Regions from separate parts of the Streptococcus sp. sy018 genome, predicted to be linked through region 2. Evidence: predicted binding sites of a transcription regulator. Region 2 holds the regulator's gene; the other holds the start of a gene.
The links. The regulator NrdR, encoded in region 2, represses ribonucleotide reductase genes. The targets are predictions, from matches to a motif close to ACACNATATATNGTGT.
Positions count from the first base shown of each region.

Region 1: the regulator NrdR is predicted to act here: its motif matches at 1,590-1,605, upstream of nrdH (glutaredoxin-like protein NrdH).

Region 1 is NZ_VOHN01000001.1:315,318-320,724, reverse strand. It holds gene ptsP (phosphoenolpyruvate--protein phosphotransferase) at 1-1,123, opposite strand, end outside; gene FRX52_RS01550 (phosphocarrier protein HPr) at 1,129-1,392, opposite strand; gene nrdH (glutaredoxin-like protein NrdH) at 1,725-1,949, shown strand; gene nrdI (class Ib ribonucleoside-diphosphate reductase assembly flavoprotein NrdI) at 1,946-2,314, shown strand; gene nrdE (class 1b ribonucleoside-diphosphate reductase subunit alpha) at 2,304-4,463, shown strand; gene nrdF (class 1b ribonucleoside-diphosphate reductase subunit beta) at 4,477-5,407, shown strand, end outside.
Region 2 is NZ_VOHN01000002.1:18,264-23,670, reverse strand. It holds gene FRX52_RS02425 (LemA family protein) at 88-636, shown strand; gene htpX (zinc metalloprotease HtpX) at 653-1,546, shown strand; gene FRX52_RS02415 (DUF177 domain-containing protein) at 1,565-2,098, shown strand; gene nrdR (transcriptional regulator NrdR) at 2,189-2,686, shown strand; gene FRX52_RS02405 (DnaD domain protein) at 2,673-3,833, shown strand; gene dnaI (primosomal protein DnaI) at 3,834-4,742, shown strand; gene der (ribosome biogenesis GTPase Der) at 4,764-5,407, shown strand, end outside.

The sequences.
Region 1 (5,407 bases), on a different contig from region 2:
GGAACATAGCATCGCCCGTTTCAGAAATTGAGATACGAAGAGCACGAAAACCAAGGAATGGGTTCATTTCTTTTGGTAGGTCAAAGTAAGGTAATTCCTTATCACCACCAATATCCATGGTACGAACAACGACAGGTTTACCATTCATGCCTTCAAGTACAGCCTTATAGGCTTCGTACTGCTCATCTTCTGATGGGAAATCTTGAGAATCCATATATAAGAATTCTGTACGGTAAAGCCCAACTGCTTCTGCACCATTATCATTGACACCTTCAACATCTTTTGGTGTACCGATATTTGCTGCCAACTCAAAGTGCTTACCATCTGCAGTAACAGTCTGAGCGTCTTTCAAAAGAGCCCACTCTGCTTTTTGTTTAGCATAGGCTTCACCAGCCGCCTTAAAGTCAGCGATTTCTTGTTCACTTGGATTGATAACCACTTCACCAGTGATACCATTAACCGCCAAAACATCACCATCTTTAACAAGTTCAGTAATATTGTTAGTTCCTAGTACCGCTGCAATTTCAAGTGTACGAGCCATAATCGCAGAGTGACTTGTACGTCCACCAATATTGGTTACAAAAGCTTTAACGAATTTCTTATCAAGCTGAGCTGTATCTGATGGCGTCAAATCATGAGCGATAACAATCGATTCTTCAGCAATTGTTGCTGGATTTGGTAATTTAACACCAAGAAGATGTGAAAGAACACGTTTTGCCACATCACGAATATCTGCAGCACGTTCTTGCATGTATGGGTTGTCTTCCATACCTTCAAAAATCATGATGAACATGTCCGTCACTTCTTTTAGACCTGCTTCTGCATTAACTTGCTTAGCACGAATCGTTTCTTTAATCTGACCAATCATTTCTGGGTCAGCAAGAACCATCAGGTGAGCATCGAAAACTGCTGCCGCTTCTTCTCCTAGGCTATCTACTGCTTTTTCACGGATAAGAGAAAGCTCGTTTTGTGAAGCTTCAAGAGCTGCATCTAAACGAGCCTCCTCTGCACTTGTATCTGAAACAGTTACTGTTTCAAATGATAAATCCGGTTGAACCAGTAAATATGCCTTAGCAACAGCAACACCATCAGAGGCAGCAATTCCTTTTAGCATATTTGTCATTTTGATTATACCAAACCTTCTTTTGTCATTGTTTCTTCGATAGCAACAAGAGCTTCATCAGCATCTGCACCTTCAGCTGAAATTGTTACATCTGCACCTTGACCAACACCAAGACTCATAACACCCATGATTGATTTAAGGTTTACTGCTTTACCTTTGTAATCAAGTGTAATATCTGAAGCAAATTTGCTAGCTGCTTGAACAAGCAAAGTTGCTGGACGAGCGTGAATACCTGTTTCTGCCACAATGTGGAAATCTTTTGAAGCCATAATGGTTCTCCTTTAATTATTACTAAAATTTCAGATTATCTATGATAACCCTTACAAAAAAATTATAGCACATTGCTATTTTTTTATCAAGTAGAAAAAGCAAATTATCACCTTAAAATGAAATATTTTCCATTCTTTTACAAGGTATTTTTTCAAAAATCATAACCTTTGCTAGCAATAAGCATAGCAACGAGAAAACACTATATCTTGTGCCTGTTTATCTCTCCAACCACAAGATAAGCCAAAAACATCAATTTTCCTAGTTGATTTTTATTTTTTTTTTAGGTATGATATTAAAGTGCTATTACACCTAACAGAAAGGAATCAATAACATGGCTAAAATTACTGTTTTTTCTAAAAATAATTGCATGCAATGTAAAATGACCAAACGTTTTCTTGAAGAAGCTGGAGCTGATTTTGAAGAAATCAATATTGAAGAACATCCTGAGAAAGTTGACTATGTCAAAAGTCTAGGTTTTACTGCTGCTCCTGTAATCGAATCTGGAGATGTTGTTTTTTCTGGTTTCCAACCTGAAAAATTAAAAACTCTACTATGATGCAGTTAGTCTTTTATTCACTGACAGGCCAGTGCCAACGTTTCGTCAAAAAGCTAGGCTTGGAGCAAGTTGCTCTTGAATTAAGTGTAACCACTCCTCTTCCTACTGTTGATACTCCCTTTATTCTTTTAGTTCCTAGTTATGACCAGGGAGATGTTGAAGTGGTTGATGAGTTTTTAGCTGACAACTATCTTCATTGTAAAGGAGTTATTGGTTCTGGTAATCGTAATTTCGGTCCCGATTTTTGTAAAACAGCCCGACGCTATGCTCAAACCTATCAACTACCGCTTTTATACGAATTTGAATTTAATGGTACCGAGCAAGATGTCGATTATGTAAAAGGAATATTATCCCATGAGTCTTAAAAACCTTACTGATGTTTCTTATTTTCGATTAAATAATGAAATCAATCGTCCCATCAACGGACAAATCCCCCTCCACAAAGATAAGGAAGCCTTGAAAGCATTTTTCAAGGAAAATGTTCTACCAAATACCATGACTTTTGCAAGCATGACTGAGAAAATTACTTATCTTTTAGCACATGATTATCTTGAAGAAGGCTTTATCAAAAAATATCAGCCTGAGTTTATTGAAAAGCTCGCTCAAGAATTGAAAGAACAAAACTTCCGCTTCCAGTCCTTTATGGCAGCCTATAAGTTTTATCAACAGTATGCTTTAAAAACAAATGATGGTGATTATTATTTAGAAAGCATTGAAGACCGTGTGCTGTTCAATGCCCTTTATTTTGCTGATGGACAAGAAGAGTTAGCTCGTGACTTGGCGATGGAAATGATTCATCAACGTTATCAACCGGCAACACCAAGTTTTTTGAATGCTGGTCGTAGTCGCCGTGGTGAATTGGTGTCTTGTTTCTTGATTCAAGTCACGGATGACATGAACTCAATTGGACGTTCAATCAACTCGGCTTTGCAACTTTCTCGTATTGGTGGTGGGGTTGGAATTTCTCTTAGCAATCTTCGTGAAGCTGGTGCGCCGATCAAAGGATTTGCTGGTGCAGCTAGTGGTGTCGTGCCTGTCATGAAATTGTTTGAAGATAGTTTTTCTTACTCTAATCAACTTGGTCAACGACAAGGAGCTGGTGTTGTCTATCTCGATGTCTTTCATCCAGATATTCTTAACTTCCTTTCAACCAAAAAGGAAAATGCTGACGAAAAAATTCGTGTCAAAACATTATCTTTGGGCATTACTGTCCCAGATAAATTTTACGAATTAGCTCGTAAAAATGAAGAGATGTATCTATTTAGTCCTTATTCTATTGAACGTGAATATGGGGTGCCATATAGCTACATTGACATCACAGAAAAGTATGATGAATTAGTTGCCAATCCTAAGATTAACAAGACGAAAATCAAGGCGCGTGATTTGGAAACTGAGATTTCTAAACTACAACAAGAATCTGGCTATCCTTATATCATCAATATTGATACTGCCAACAAGACCAGTGCCATTGACGGTAAAATCATTATGAGCAATCTCTGTTCGGAGATTTTACAAGTACAAACACCGAGCGAAATTAACGATTCCCAAGAATTTGTCAAAATGGGAACTGATATTTCATGTAACCTTGGTTCAACCAATGTCTTAAATCTAATGACATCTTCTGATTTTGGTCGCTCAGTGCGTACTATGACTCGAGCCTTGACTTTTGTCACTGACGCATCAAGTATCGAAGCCGTGCCAACTATTAAACATGGTAATGAACAAGCCCATACTATTGGTTTAGGTGCAATGGGGCTACATAGTTATTTTGCCCAACACCACATGGAATATGGTAGCCCAGAATCAATTGAATTTACCCATATTTATTTCATGTTATTGAATTATTGGACCTTGGTTGAGTCTAATGCCATTGCCAAGGAACGTGATCTTACTTTCAATAATTTTGAGCAATCGGCTTACGCTGACGGTAGTTATTTTGATAAATATATCACTGGTCAATTTGTGCCAAAATCTGACCAAGTTAAAGAACTCTTTTCTGGTCACTTTATCCCACAGGCTGAAGATTGGCAGGCACTGAAAAAAGCGATTATGGCTGACGGTCTCTATCATCAAAATCGTTTAGCTGTGGCTCCTAACGGCTCAATCAGCTATATCAATGATTGTTCTGCGTCTATTCATCCGATTACGCAACGTATTGAAGAACGTCAAGAAAAGAAAATTGGTAAAATCTACTACCCTGCTAGCGGGCTTTCAACCGATACCATTCCTTATTACACGTCTGCTTACGATATGGACATGCGTAAAGTGATTGATGTCTATGCTGCTGCTACAGAGCATGTGGACCAAGGTCTTTCGATGACACTCTTTATGCGGAGCGAAATTCCACTTGACCTTTATGAATGGAAAACAGAAACCAAACAGACCACTCGTGATCTTTCTATTCTCCGTCATTACGCGTTCAATAAGGGAATTAAATCGATTTACTATATTAGAACCTTCACAGACGATGGCGAAGAAGTCGGATCAAACCAATGTGAAAGTTGTGTCATTTAAAAAGGAGTTTGTCATGAGCTATTATAATGCAATTAACTGGAATGAGATTGAAGATTCGGTTGATAAATCAACTTGGGAGAAATTGACCGAGCAATTTTGGTTGGATACACGAATTCCTTTATCAAATGACCTGGATGATTGGCGTAAACTGTCAGCGGTTGAAAAAGATTTAGTTGGAAAAGTCTTTGGTGGCTTGACCCTTCTTGATACGGTTCAATCTGAAAGCGGCATGTCTGCTCTAAAAAAAGATGTCAGAACCCCACATGAAGAGGCTGTGCTTAATAACATTGAATTTATGGAATCTGTCCATGCCAAGTCCTACTCATCTATCTTCTCGACCCTTAACACCAAGTCAGAAATTGAAGAAATCTTTGCTTGGGTAGCTGAAAATCCCTTCTTACAGAAAAAGGCTGAGATTGTCAATGAGATTTACAAAAATGGCAGTCCTTTGGAGAAAAAAGTTGCCAGTGTTTTCCTAGAAACCTTCCTTTTCTACTCAGGATTTTTCACTCCCCTTTACTATCTTGGAAATAATAAATTACCCAATGTGGCTGAGATTATCAAGCTGATTATCCGTGATGAATCTGTTCACGGAACTTACATCGGTTATAAATTCCAACTTGGTTTCAATGAACTAAGCGAATCAGAACAAGAAAATCTGAAAAATTGGATGTATGACCTGCTTTATACCCTTTATGAAAATGAGGCAAATTATACCGAGTACCTTTACGATGCTGTTGGCTGGACTGAAGAAGTTAAAACGTTCTTGCGTTACAATGCCAATAAAGCTCTCATGAATCTGGGACAAGAACCACTCTTTCCAGACACAGCTAATGATGTCAATCCGATTGTCATGAATGGTATCTCAACAGGAACCAGTAACCATGATTTCTTTAGTCAAGTCGGCAATGGCTATCTGCTAGGAACGGTGGAAGCTATGAAAG
Region 2 (5,407 bases):
GAGCTAGTCGCTCGCTAACTAGCTCCAACTGGCATAATGACAGGATTTTTGGTATAATGTTCAAAACAAGAAAGGATGGTAAGAAACATGTGGATTATGATTATTGTTGTGGTCGTTTTGGCTCTATTTGGGATTTCGGCTTACAATGGTTTAGTAAAGAGTCGAATGCAAACGCAGGAGGCTTGGAGTCAGATTGATGTCCAACTTAAACGCCGTAATGATTTGATTCCCAATCTGATTGAAACGGTTAAGGGTTATGCAGACTACGAAGAAAAGACCTTTGAAAAAATTACGCAACTTCGTACACAAGTCTTGAGTGCTGGAACACCAAACGAAGCCATGCAAGCCAGCGACGCCTTGTCTAAACAAGTGTCAGGTCTGTTTGCAGTAGCAGAAAATTATCCTGACTTGAAAGCCAATGCTAGCTTTGTTAAACTACAGGACGAGTTGACCAACACTGAAAATAAAATTTCTTATTCGCGTCAGCTTTACAATACAACAACAGCAAATTACAATACTAGGTTGCAAACTTTCCCAACCAACCTGTTTGCAAGAATTTTTGGTTTCAAGGCCAGTGAATTTTTACAAACACCAGAGGAAGAAAAAGCAGTACCTAAAGTGGAATTTAACTTCTAATTAAAGAAAGGTCAATATGCTATATCAACAAATTGCAAGTAATAAGCGTCGGACTGTCTTGCTTTTGATTGCCTTTTTTGCGTTGCTAGCCCTATTGGGAGCAGGTGTCGGTTATCTCATGTGGGGGAGTTTAGGTGGCGGAGCCGTGATTGCTCTCATCATTGGTGCCATCTATGCCATGAGCATGCTTTTTCAATCAACTAACGTGGTCATGTCTATGAATAATGCTCGTGAGGTCACGGAAAATGAAGCTCCAGAACTTTATCGAATCGTCGAAGACATGGCTATGGTCGCTCAGATTCCGATGCCACGTGTCTTCATTATTGAAGATAGGGCATTAAATGCCTTTGCGACAGGGTCTAAGCCTGAAAATGCTGCGGTAGCTGCAACTACAGGACTTCTAGCCGTCATGAATCGTGAAGAGTTAGAGGGTGTTATGGGACATGAGGTCAGCCATATCCGAAATTATGACATTCGTATTTCAACGATTGCGGTTGCCTTAACCAGTGCAATAGCTCTAATTGGTAGTATGAGTGGTCGTATGATGTGGTATGGTGGGGGACGTCGTCGTCAAAATAATCGTGACAACAGTGGTGCCTCTGCCTTAATTCTAGTTTTTGCGATATTATCTATTATGCTAGCGCCAATGGCAGCCACCTTGGTTCGTCTGGCTATTTCTCGCCAACGTGAGTATTTGGCTGATGCAAGTTCTGTTGAACTAACCCGTAATCCTCAAGGGATGATCAATGCCCTACAAAAATTAGATCAATCTGCTCCTATGAGTCAGCAGGTAGATGATGCGAGTGCGGCACTTTATATTAGTGATCCTCGTAAGTCAAAGGATTTTCAAGCACTTTTTCAAACTCATCCACCAATTGCTGATCGAATTGAACGTTTGAGACAGATGTAGTAAGACAAGGAGAAAGCAGTGTTTAATCTTAATGAGATCAAGAAAAGTCAAGAAGGTCTTTCTTTTGAAAAAAGTTTAGATGTCACAATAGCTCTTCAAGATAGACAGCCAGAGATTTTGAAAGTAGCAGCTCTTGTTGCCAAGGGACGTGTGGTTTACGAAGATGGCTTGTATCATCTGAGTTATGACTTGTCTTATGTCATCACTCTGCCATCTAGTCGTTCTTTAGTGCCAGTTGATTTGACTGAGCAACTTTTGGTTGATGAGATTTTTATTGAAGCCAGTCAAGTCGCAGACAAAAAAGACTTGGTTGAAGACCATCTTGTTTTGGTTGTTGAAGGTGATGCGATTGATTTAGCTGAGAGTGTGATTGATAATATCTTGTTAAACATTCCTCTAAAAGTTTTGACGGAAGAAGAGGCTAAGGCAGATCAGTTACCATCAGGTAATGATTGGGTCGTGTTGACGGAAAGTCAATATCAGAACCTCAAAGCTGAAGAAAAAGAGGCTAACAATCCTTTTGCAGCTTTAGATGGTTTATTTGATGATTAGAATTTAAGGAAGGGTTGGCCCTTCCTTTTATAATTACCTAAAATATGGTAGAATAAATAGATAAGCAAAGAATGATTGGAGTAAAAAAAAATGCGGTGCCCTAAGTGTCAAGGTAATAAATCTAGTGTTGTTGATAGCCGTCAAGCTGAAGACGGTCAGGCTATTCGTCGTCGCCGTGTTTGTGATGATTGTCAGGCACGTTTTACGACCTTTGAACGTGTGGAGGACTCGCCTTTATTGGTGATTAAAAAGGATGGGACAAGAGAGCAGTTTTCTCGAGATAAGATTTTAAATGGGATTATTCAAAGTGCTCAAAAGCGTCCCGTTTCAAGTAATGACATTGATAAGGCTATTAACCGAATTGAGCGAAAAATTCGTATGGATTATGACAGTGAAGTCTCTAGTGTGGTTATCGGTAATTTGGTTATGGATGAATTGGCAGAATTAGATGAAATCACTTATGTTCGTTTTGCCAGTGTCTATCGCAGTTTTAAGGATGTGGATGAAATTGAAGAACTCTTGAAACAAATTACTAAAAAAGTTCGCAGCAAAGGCAAGTCTAGTCAGGTAGCAGATGAAACCGACTGATCGCTTTTCTTATTTGGCACATAACTGGTTGAGTCCCAATCATCAGAGTTTGCACCGCCTTTATCTACCAGTTATGGGACAAAAAGCCCTTAGCCTTTATTATTATTTTGTGACTTTTTTTGATGATGGTTCAAGAGAATGGTCAGTGAGTCATTTATTAGATCAACTGCAACTCACACCGCAAGAGTTAAATCAGGCCTTGGATCGACTAGTTGCAATCGAACTGTTAGACCTTTACCAAGATTTAGAAAGAAGTGCTTATTTAGTTCACTTAAAGGCCCCTTTACCAACTGAGGAATTTTTAGCAAATGCTGCTTTTCGTGCCTTGCTAGAAAAGGCCTTAGGTGTACAAGCAGTCGCTAGTTTGCAGGTTAAGTTGCCCACAGGTTTGACTAAACTCACTAAATCTTTCTCAGCTGTTTTTTCTACCTCGTTAGAACCACAATTTGAGATCAAACAGGCCGTCTTTGATTTGGAGCCTTTCAAAAAACGAATGCTTAAAGAACGGCTACGTTTTGCCAAGGAGCAGGATGATATTTTAGCCCTGTATGAGTTAGCTGAGCGATTTAAGTTGGATTGGTTAACCTTGTATCAATTAGCTAAGGAAACCTCTTATCAAGGGGTTATCTACCCAAAACGGATTTTATCGAAGAAACTGCAACAAGAACAGACGGTATCAGGTAAATTTTCTAAAGAAGAAGAGGCTATTTTACAGGAAGTTAAACGTCAGCAACCGGAAGCGTTACTAGCTTTATTAAAAAAACCTTATCAAGCTAGTCTTTTAGATAGTGAACGGCGTTTGATTGCTGAATTAGTTGGTAAGGATTTATTGGATGAGCTAATCAATGTCATCATCATGTATAGTTTAAAAAAGACTAATTCAACTAATTTGAATCGGAATTATGTCTTGAAATTAGCCAATGATTTTGCCTATAAAAAGATTAACAGTGCAGAAGCCGCTTTGATGTATCTGAAAATCGGCATGAAACCGTCTAGTCAGTCTAAGGTGTCGGCTAAAAAAATGACTAAACCTAATATTCCCCAGTGGAGTAATCAAGATTACCAAAATCAAACTAGTGATGAAGATAAAGCTAGGTTAAAAAATATTAAGCAGGACCTTTTAGCCCAGTTGAGAAAGGAGGACTAGATGAAAAAGATTAGTCAAACCCTGAACCGTGATGGTTTTCAAAAGGTTGAAACAAGACAACTGTTACAAGCCATATTGGCTGATAGTGATATTGCTCAATTTATTAGCCGGGAGGGCTTGTCACAGGAAGAAATTAAGCGTAGTCTGCCGAAGTTTAATCAGTATCTGATTGAACGACAACGTTTTTTAAGTAAGGACTCTGCTTATGTGGCAAAGGGCTATCAGCCGATCTTGGTCATGAATGAAGGCTATGCGGACGTGTCTTATCTGGAAACAGCAGAGCTTAAAGCACAGCAAGAAGAACGAGAAATCACAGGTCGTGTAAAATTGTTGAATCTCCCAAAGGCCTATCGTCATATTAGTTTTGAAAATGATGTTCATTTGGATGACCATAAACGTTTGACTGTTCTTAAATCTCTAGTTGATTTTGTCAAGGCTTATCCAGAAAAACAGGCCAAAGGACTTTACCTTTATGGCGATATGGGAATTGGGAAGTCCTTTCTCATGGCAGCTCTAGCCTATGAACTATCTGAAAAAAAACAAGTGAGTACAACCTTGGTTCACTACCCAAGTTTTGCCATTGACATTAAGCATGCCATTAAAACTGCTAGTGTTAAGGAAGAAATTGATGTGCTAAAAACAGCTCAAGTGTTAGTTCTAGATGATATTGGGGCAGAGCAGGCTAGTTCTTGGTTACGAGATGAGGTTTTACAGGTGATTTTACAATATCGTATGCAAGAAGAATTGCCTACCTTTTTCACGTCTAATTACAGCATGGCAGACTTGGAGAATAAGTTAGCTTTGGTTAAAGTTCAAGATGAGCGTTGGCAGACTAAGCGAGTCATGGAACGCATACGTTATTTAGCAAGTGAATTACATTTAGAAGGCGAAAATCGCCGTTTATCATAAAAAGAAAGCGAAGAAATTAAAATGGCTTTACCAACAGTTGCTATTGTCGGACGTCCTAACGTTGGCAAATCAACTTTATTTAATCGGATTGCAGGAGAGCGAATCTCTATCGTTGAAGATGTGGAAGGGGTCACTCGTGACCGTATCTATACTAGTGCCGAATGGCTTAATCGCCAGTTCAGTCTAATTGATACTGGGGGAATTGATGATGTCGATGCGCCATTTATGGAGCAAATCAAACATCAGGCAGATATTGCCATGACCGAAGCGGATGTGATTGTTTTTGTTGTTTCAGCCAAGGAAGGCGTCACCGATGCGGATGAGTATGTAGCAAAGATTCTCTATCGAACTAACAAACCAGTTATTCTAGCAGTTAATAAGGTCGATAATCCAGAAATGCGTAATGAAATCTATGACTTTTATTCACTCGGTTTGGGTGATCCTTATCCAGTATCTTCTGTTCATGGTATTGGAACAGGTGATGTGCTAGATGCGATTGTCAATCACTTGCCAACTGAACACGAGGAAGATAATCCTGATGTCATCAAGTTTAGTTTGATTGGTCGTCCTAATGTCGGTAAGTCTAGTTTGATCAATGCAATTTTGGGTGAAGAACGAGTGATTGCTAGTCCAATCGCAGGCACAACGCGTGACGCTATTGATAC